One region of the Rhizobium beringeri genome, then DNA from elsewhere that is predicted to be linked to it. Evidence: predicted binding sites of a transcription regulator. Region 1 holds the regulator's gene; each other region holds the start of a gene.
What was found. Region 1 encodes PhoB, which activates phosphate uptake and scavenging genes when phosphate is short. Its sites were predicted from a motif close to TGTCATNNANCTGTCAT; they were not measured.
Positions count from the first base shown of each region.

Region 2: the regulator PhoB is predicted to act here: its motif matches at 959-975, upstream of ELH03_RS15735 (DUF1045 domain-containing protein).
Region 3: the regulator PhoB is predicted to act here: its motif matches at 1,186-1,202, upstream of phnG (phosphonate C-P lyase system protein PhnG).
Region 4: the regulator PhoB is predicted to act here: its motif matches at 1,266-1,282, upstream of ELH03_RS20500 (DUF2794 domain-containing protein).

Region 1 covers NZ_SILG01000001.1:181,245-183,442, reverse strand. The annotation lists gene ELH03_RS01000 (GcrA family cell cycle regulator) at 1-395, shown strand, start outside; gene phoB (phosphate regulon transcriptional regulator PhoB) at 724-1,407, opposite strand; gene phoU (phosphate signaling complex protein PhoU) at 1,540-2,198, opposite strand, start outside.
Region 2 covers NZ_SILG01000001.1:3,113,404-3,115,601, reverse strand. The annotation lists gene ELH03_RS15740 (NAD(P)/FAD-dependent oxidoreductase) at 1-936, shown strand, start outside; gene ELH03_RS15735 (DUF1045 domain-containing protein) at 1,051-1,758, shown strand; gene puuE (allantoinase PuuE) at 1,874-2,198, shown strand, end outside.
Region 3 covers NZ_SILG01000001.1:4,562,585-4,564,782, reverse strand. The annotation lists gene ELH03_RS22610 (2,3-bisphosphoglycerate-dependent phosphoglycerate mutase) at 1-330, shown strand, start outside; gene phnF (phosphonate metabolism transcriptional regulator PhnF) at 370-1,107, opposite strand; gene phnG (phosphonate C-P lyase system protein PhnG) at 1,273-1,749, shown strand; gene phnH (phosphonate C-P lyase system protein PhnH) at 1,749-2,198, shown strand, end outside.
Region 4 covers NZ_SILG01000001.1:4,107,375-4,109,572, forward strand. The annotation lists gene ELH03_RS20490 (Bax inhibitor-1/YccA family protein) at 1-169, shown strand, start outside; gene ELH03_RS20495 (GNAT family N-acetyltransferase) at 277-834, shown strand; gene ELH03_RS20500 (DUF2794 domain-containing protein) at 842-1,243, opposite strand; gene ELH03_RS20505 (DUF1223 domain-containing protein) at 1,627-2,198, opposite strand, start outside.

The sequences.
Region 1 (2,198 bases):
GCCGCGCCAAGGCCGGCGGCACCAACACCGCGGCACGAACGCCGAAGCGCAATACATCGGCGCCGCGCGCGCCGAACTACACCTCACGGGTCGCCACTCGCACCGTTACCCGCCAGCAGGGCGCGACCATGCTGAAGGAAGAGATCGAGATCGAAACGATCGAGGAAATGGAATACGTGCCGAGAGGCAACGTGGTCGTGCCGATTTCCCGACGCCTCGGCCTGACGGAACTGACCGAACGCACCTGCAAGTGGCCGGTCGGCGATCCCCTGAAGGACGACTTCCATTTCTGCGGCTGCGAATCCCCCGACAATTCGCCCTATTGCAGCTACCACCAGAAGCTCGCCTACCAGCCGGTCAACGAACGCCGCCGGGCAGCAGCGCGGGCCAGCTGAGCGGCGTGACCATCGTTAGAATGCAGAAAACGGGCCGAGCGGCCCGTTTTTTTATGCGATTTTGGTTCGTACCGGTGGCTGCCCCTCATCCGGCTGCCGCTACCACCGGGGTCGAGCCACGGGTCTCGACCCGTCCTTCGGCCCCCTTAACCGGGGCGAAGGGGATATGCCGCGACCTCTCCATTCCCACTCACCTCTCATAGGGCACGGCCCCTCTCCCCGTTTTTACGGGGAGAGGGTTAGGGTGAGGGGCCGCCACTAGAGTGAACGGAATGGCAGTGGACTTGTCCCGAGCATGACGAAAGAGCCGTCGGCCGAGCGGCAGCCCTCAGGCTTCCATCGAATAACCGGCGCCGCGGACGGTGCGGATGACGTCCTGCATGTTGGAAAAATTTAGCGCCTTACGCAGGCGGCCGACATGGACGTCGACGGTGCGCTCGTCGACATAGATGTCGTGGCCCCAGACGCCGTCGAGAAGCTGTGAGCGGGAGAAGACCCGGCCCGGCGACGACATCAGGAATTCCAGCAGGCGGAATTCGGTGGGGCCGAGGCGGACTTCGCGGGTTTTGCGATGGACGCGATGGGTCTCGCGGTCGAGCTCGATGTCACCACATTTCAGGACCGTGGACAGCACCTCGGGACGGGCGCGCCGCAGCATCGCTTTGACGCGGGCAACGAGTTCCGGGGTCGAGAAGGGCTTGACGACATAATCGTCGGCGCCCGTCGACAATCCGCGAACACGCTCGCTCTCTTCGCCGCGCGCCGTCAGCATGATGATCGGCAGGCGCTCGGTTTCCGGCCGCATGCGCAGGCGCCGGCAGAGCTCGATGCCGGAGACGCCGGGCAACATCCAATCGAGGATGAGAAGATCGGGCGTGCGCTCCTGAAGCCGCATTTCGGCTTCGTCGCCACGAAGGATGGTATCGACCTCGAAGCCTTCCGCTTCGAGATTGTAGCGAAGAAGCACGCTGAGGGCTTCCTCGTCTTCAACAACTGCAACTCTCGGGATCATGCGTGTCGGTCTCCTCGCGCATGATCCTTAAATCGGGAGTGATTTAAGCACTGCATCCTGCGCAAAATCAGAATTGGCTGCGACCTCTTGCGCGCCCGGATGGGCGCGCACGCAAGCGGCGGGTGTGGGCGGTTATTCGGTGACCGCGCCGACGGTGTTGGCGCTGTCGTCCTTCGGACGGTCGCCTTCCGGCTGCGCGCCTGTCGTCATGTAAAAGATCGTCTCGGCGATGTTGGTGGCGTGGTCGCCGATGCGCTCGATGTTCTTGGCGCAGAAGAGAAGATGCGTGCAGCTGGTGATGTTGCGCGGATCTTCCATCATGTAAGTCAGGAGCTCGCGAAACAGCGAGGTGTACATCGCGTCGATCTCGTTGTCGCGTTCGCGGATCGCATTCGCCTTGTCGGCGGAACGATTGGTGTAGACATCGAGCACTTCCTTGAGCTGGACGAGCGCCAGCTCGGACAGATGCTCGAGGCCGCGGGCGAGCTTGCGGGGAACGCCGGTGCTTTGGACGGCGATGACGCGCTTGGCGGTGTTCTTGCCGAGGTCGCCAACGCGTTCGAGATCGGCGGCGATGCGGATCGAACCCATGATTTCGCGCAGGTCCGAAGCCATCGGCTGACGGCGGGCGATGGTGACGATCGCCTTGTCGCCGATTTCGCGTTCGGCGTGATCGAGGATCACGTCGTCCGAAATGACCTTCTGCGCCAGCGCGGTATCGCCGTTGACGAGGGCGCGTACGGATTCACTGACCATCTGCTCGGCCAGGCCGCCCATTTCGGAAATCCGCC
Region 2 (2,198 bases), 2.9 Mb from region 1:
TCGCTCGAAGCCGAAATCACAGCGCTCGAAGCCGAGACCGGGCTTTCCGCCGGTTATAACAGGTCCGGACGGCTGATCCCGCTGCCGAAGCCGCATCTCAACAAAATAGCGCGCGGCCATTTCGAGGACGCTGAACAGCATTGGCGGGTGGGCGAGCGCCGCTTCCATTGGCATGTGCTCGACAGGCTACCGGTCAACGGCTGGATCGAGGCGTCTGCCGGCGAGAGCGGCTTCGTGCACGACACGCTCGCCGCCCGCGTTGCGCCCCGCTTACTGATCGCAGCGCTTATCGCCTTCCTGCGGCGGGCAAAGCATGTTCGTATCCTGGAGCATGCGACGGTTGCCGGCCTCGATCCTGATCGCGGCACGACCGAAATCAACGGTGAAACGATCGCTTTTAGTCACTGCATCCTGGCCGCCGGCCATCGCTCCTTTCCATTGCTGCAAGCGCTGACGCCGGGGCTGAAGCAACCGCTCGGCCAGCCGGTCAAGGGGCAGGCAGCCCTGTTGAAAGCCGATATCGACCCGGCGCTACCGACGATCTTTCTGGACGGGCTCTATGTCGTCGCGCATGAGGGCGGGCACGCGGCAATCGGCAGCACCAGCGAGAACCGTTTTGACGATCCCAGTTCGACCGACGCCCAGCTCGACGTGCTGATCGAGGCGGCGCGCGGCATCGTGCCGACGCTTCGCGACGCTCCCGTTGTCGAGCGCTGGGCCGGGCTTCGTCCGAAGGCGATCGACCGGGATCCAATGATCGGCCGCCATCCCTATCACCGGCGCCTGATCGCGCTGACCGGCGGCTTCAAGGTCAGCTTCGGCCTCGCCCACCGGCTGGCGGAGGCGGCGATATGTATCGTAGGCGATACAGACTGCGGATTTTTGCTGCCGGAAAGCTTCGCAATTTCAAGCCATATTGCGGCGGCTTCACGTTAAACGTGAATTAGGCGCCGCTGCGTTTCGTTATTCTGTCATGCAAATCACCTATCTGCTTGCGCATCGACAGCGCCGGATCTGAACGGCGCTCACTTCCTTGATGGAGGAAATTGCATGCGCTATGCCATTTGCTTCACGCCTCCGGCGAGCGATCCGCTGTCGCTCGTGGCCGCCAATTGGCTTGGCCGAAACGTGTTTTCGGGCGATATGATGGAGCCTCCGGCAGTTCGTGGCCTCGGCATTCACGAGATCGCCTTCCATACCGCCGTGCCGCGGCGCTACGGATTTCACGGGGTTTTGAAGGCGCCGTTCCACTTGTCCCGCGACATGCCCGAATCGCAACTCCTGCGCGATCTTATGCGTTTTTCCGGGACCTTCATTCCCTTCCAGATTCCGCGTATCGAAGTCGCCCGGCTCGGCAATTTCTACAGCCTGCTGCCGAGCACTCCCTGCGAGCAAATCCAGTATCTTGCTTCGGCGATCGTGCAGGAATTCGATCGTTTCCGCGCGCCGCTCAGCGAGGCCGAGATTGAACGCAGCGATCCGGACGGGCTGTCGGCGACGCAATTTGCCAATCTGCATCGCTGGGGCAATCCCTATGTGATGGAGGAGTTCCGCTTTCATATGCCGGTGACAGGCCCCGTCAACGCGATCGACATGCCGCGGATCGAGCCGGTGTTGCGAACGATCTTCGAGCCTGTCCTGAGCGAGCCTGTCACGGTTTCGAACGTGGCGCTGATGATCGAGGAGGGCACGGGCGGTCCTTTCCGCGTTCATTCGCTGCATCCGATGGGCAAGGTCAGCGCACGCAAAATCGCCTAAGGATGCTGATGAGCTAAAGCCTTATGCTGCAAAGGCAAAATCCGGCCGAGCAGTTTCCGTCTCGACATTCCGGCTGCGGATGCTACCGTTCCCCGTCTTTTCAGAAGGTGATTTGATGGTATCCGAGACTTATCCGCGCAATCTCGTTGGTTACGGGCGCCTGACGCCCGATCCGAAATGGCCGGACGAGGCACGCGTCGCCGTGCAGTTCGTCATCAACTACGAGGAGGGCGGTGAAAGCTCGATCCTCGACGGCGATCCGGCGTCCGAAAACCTGCTGTCGGAGATCGTCGGTGCGGCCGCCTGGCCAGGGCAGCGCAACCTCAACATGGAATCGATCTACGAATACGGTTCACGTGCCGGCTTCTGGCGGCTCTGGCGCATGTTCACCGATCTCAAGGTGCAGGCGACCGTCTACGGCGTGACGCTGGCGATGGCCC
Region 3 (2,198 bases), 4.4 Mb from region 1:
CGCGCCAAATGGGGCGAGGAACAGGTGCATATCTGGCGCCGCTCCTATGACGTGCCGCCTCCCGGCGGTGAAAGCCTGCGCGACACCGGCGCCCGCGTCTGGCCCTACTACCTCACCGAGATCCTGCCGCGCGTGCTCAGAGGCGAGAAGGTGCTGGTTGCCGCACACGGCAATTCGCTGCGCTCGCTGGTGATGGTGCTCGACAAGCTGAGCCGCGAAGGCGTGCTCGCCCTCAACCTCGCGACCGGCGTTCCGATGGTCTACAAGCTGAAGGCGGATTCCACCGTCGCTTCCAAGGAAGTGCTCGGCGACATGTCGGGCGCACATTGATCTCACCTGCTCTTTCCCCGCTTCAGCGGGGAAAGGCGCTCAGTTCTCGATGGTGAACTGCACCCGGTCGGCCGCGAAACGGCTGATCGAATATTGCACCGGCACGCCCTCAAGATCGGTATTCATCGCCTTGGCGATCAGCAGGATGGCACCGGGAGTGAGTTCGAGGTCGGCCATATCGGCTGCACTCGCATGGGCGGCCGTTACCTCGGTCGTCGCCCGGACATAATCCGGCAGGCCGAGTTCGGCGAAAGCCTTGGTGATCGATTCCTCCGTCCGGTAAGCCGCACCGATACCGGCAAAGCGTTCGGCGGGAAACCAGCTTGTCGCCCTTGAAACCGGCCGCTTGTCTGCCTGGCGCAATGTTTCCAGGCGGATCACCTGTTCTCCCGGGTTCAGGCCCAGCCAGCGGGCGATCTCGGCACTCGCTTCTTCCTGCGCCTCATCGAGCAACAGGCCGCGCATTTCACGCGCCTGATCGCCAATGCCGGCGGTGAATCGCGTGCGCCGCGTGATCGGGAAATTCAGCCGCTCCTTGCGCTCGATCAGCGTGCCGCGACCTTGTACCGCACGGACGATACCCTCCTGCGCCAGTGCCGCCAGCGCACTGCGCACCGTATGCCGGTTGACGCCGAATTGCAGAGCCAGCACGGTTTCCGGCGGCACCATTCCCGTTTCGTCATAGGCTCCGGCGCTGATCGCCTCGCGAATCCGATCGGCGATCTGGCGCCAGAGCGCCACGCCGGTCTGCCTTTGCACCTGCTTTAATCCCGCCATTCCACCCCTGCCCTGCCATTTCACGCCTTCTGCTACAGCGTCCTTTGCGCGTCTTAAAAGGCGCGCGGCGCTGTAGGATGTCACATGCTTGTCACGACATCAATTTAGAGCTAAGTATCTCTTGTATGGTTGTCTATATCAATAGACATTTTAAGGGAAGCGGCGATGATATTAGCGGACAGGACAGACGCTGCGTCACAGACGGTATCCGGGCGCAAACGCGCCGCCGATCTGCTGGCGCGCGCGGAGCGCAGCGAACTCTCAGCGGTCTTCGATGCGCTGCCGCAAAAGCCTGTGGCCCATCAGGTGCGCGGACCGGAGACCGGGCTGGTGATGGTGCGCGGACGCATCGGCGGCGGCGGCGCTCCCTTCAATCTGGGCGAAGTGACCGTGACGCGGGCCACGGTCCGGCTCGACACCGGCTCGGTCGGCCATGCACAGGCGCTCGGCACTGACCGCGAGAAGGCCAGGCTTGCGGCGATCTTCGACGCGCTCTGGCAGGAGGACGCGACGAAGGATTTCGTCGAACAGGCACTGCTTTTACCAATCGCCGAACGGATCGCCGATGCCGAACGCCGCAAGGCGGATGAGACGGCGGCGACACGCGTCGATTTCTTCACCATGGTGCGGGGAGACAACTGATGGGTCTGAAGACAGAAGCTCTGACCGGCGGCTTTGCCGAGCCGGTCTTCCATGCCCAGAGCGTCTTCAAGATGCTGATGGACGGCACGGCCCGCCCCGGCACGATCCAGACCGTTCAGCCCGATGTCGCTCCGCCGGCACCGCTCGGCATCGCCGCCGGCACCATCGCGCTGACGCTTTGCGACCACGACACGCCCGTCTGGCTTTCCCAGGGACTGGCGAGATCCGCTTTGCCGGAGTGGCTCGGCTTCCATACCGGCGCGCCGTTGACCACCGAAAAAGCCGAGGCGCGTTTTGCCTTCACCGAGGCCGGCACCGCACTTTCCTCCTTCGGTCTCTTTGCATCAGGCACGCAGGAATATCCCGACCGCTCGACGACTGTTGTCATCGAACTCGCAGAACTCGAGGGCGGCCGCAGGCTGGCGCTGATGGGCCCAGGCATCCAGAGC
Region 4 (2,198 bases), 3.9 Mb from region 1:
CTTCGCAGGCCTAACCGCCTACGATACACAGCGGATCAAGGAATTGTACCTGGAAGCCGATGACGTCGCCGTCGCCGGTCGCAAGGCGATCATGGGCGCGCTGACGCTCTATCTCGACTTCATCAACCTCTTCATGTTCCTGCTGCAGTTCATGGGCAACCGTAAATAAGCAGGACAGACTGAGATCGAAAAGGCGGCTTCGGCCGCCTTTTTTGTTGCGCGGGCTTTCGCGGGGTGGTTTGAAGGCCTTACCCACTCCTATGGACCTGCCGCGAAATGTCCTTCCTCCTGCGCGATGCCTCGAACGCCGATATTCCCGCCATTGCCGATATCTATCGCGAATCCGTCCTGAACGGCGTCGCGAGCTATGAGATCGTGCCGCCCTCCGAGGCCGAGATGGCGCTGCGTTTTTCGGCGATCGTCAGCCAGCAATATCCCTATATTGCCGCAACCGATGCGGATGGAACCCTGCTCGGCTACGCCTATGCCTCAGCCTTTCGCACGCGTCCTGCCTATCGCTGGCTGGTCGAGGATTCGATCTATCTGGCGCCTGAAGCCCGGGGCCGGGGCATCGGCAAGGCGCTGCTCGCCGAACTGATCGACCGCTGCACCGGACTCGGTTTCCGTCAGATGGCAGCCGTCATCGGCGGCGCCAGCCCCGCCTCGATCGCGCTTCATCGCACGGCCGGCTTCGAGGAGGTTGGTCTAATGAAGGGCACCGGCTACAAGCACGGCCGCTGGCTGGACACGATGTTCATGCAGCGCGCGCTCGGCGAAGCCATGACGAGCGATCCGGATCCGTCCGTCTATCCCGGCACGCTGTTTGACGGCTGATGCGGGTTTATTTGTCGACCAGCTTCAGGGCCTTGTCGAACACCTTCAGCACCTGGTTCAGCTCGTGACCGCGCTTCAGGATCGTGCCGTTGGTGTTGATCACGGAATAGGCGCCCTGCTTGGCGGCGAGCTTCGGGTTTTTCTCGATGCGGAAGAGCGGCATTTCGCCGGAACGCTTGAAGACGGAAAAGACTGCCCGGTCCTTCAGGTGATCGATGGCGTAGTCGCGCCATTCACCGTCACCGACCATACGGCCGTAGATCCAGAGGATCGCGTCCAGTTCGCGCCGGTGAAAGGTCACCGGAAGCGGGTCCTTGCTTTGCTTGTATTCCCTGAGATCGACGACGACTGAGGAACTGTGGTCGACGGAACGGCTTTCGCCGTGTCGCAAATCCGGCTGATCTGTCATCAGTCTCACAAGGCCTCCACATGTGACAGGAGAGTGACAGTTTGCCCGAGCCGCTGCAAATTGCAAGAGTGCCGTCCGCCACATTCGGCCGCACCACAGCGCCGCGCGTCTCTCGCGCAAGGACGCTCTAGCACTTGAGTCTGCGCATCATGCCTCCCGAAAGCTGGGTCCGATTTTCGGAAGCCGTGATGTGCTGGGCAGACCAACGCTTTCTCTACAGCGCCGCATTTCAGTCAAAACAGCGCCTCATTTGCAGGAGATTTATGAATTCCAGTTTGGCGCCAGCGCGCCAAAGGGCCCGGCGGAGCGTATCGACCTTAACCCCAGCCCCGAATACGCTCGGCCGGGCCGCCCCAGCATTTCATCCGTAACCGGATGAAATTTCAGATATTTTTTCCAGCCATCACTACGGTCGCGCCAAGTATCGCAGCCGGATCGCCGTCTGCGGTCGCCGATTGCAGCAGAATCGCGCAGCCCTCGAGCTGCGGCCGCTGCAGGACGCTGGCCGGCAGCGTCAGACTGGTCGCCTTGCCGTCCCACATGCCGACGGTTTCGACATTGGTGACGCTATGCAGATAGGAGATCTTCTGGCCGCTGTTCTCGCCCTTTTCGACGTCGATTGTCTTTTCCTTGTCGAAATAGACCATCACGACATTGGCTTTGCCCTGCCCCGCGCCGATCTTGATCTCCAGCTCATCGCCGCGCATCGCGGCACTGATGGGAACGGTCAGGCCGTTGCCTTCGCTGCTAAAGGTGTCGATCTTGCTGTTGATGCCGTTGAGATCGGCGCCGGCCAGATGGCCGCGTCCGTTGACGATGGCTTGCGGCGTGTAGACGTTGCTGCGGCCCATCGTCCTGGCATAGCCATACTGCCGCTCGGTGTTTTCCTTGGAGCTTAGCGTATCGGCCCAGCCGAGATAATTCCAGTAATCGACATGATAGGCGAGCGCGATGA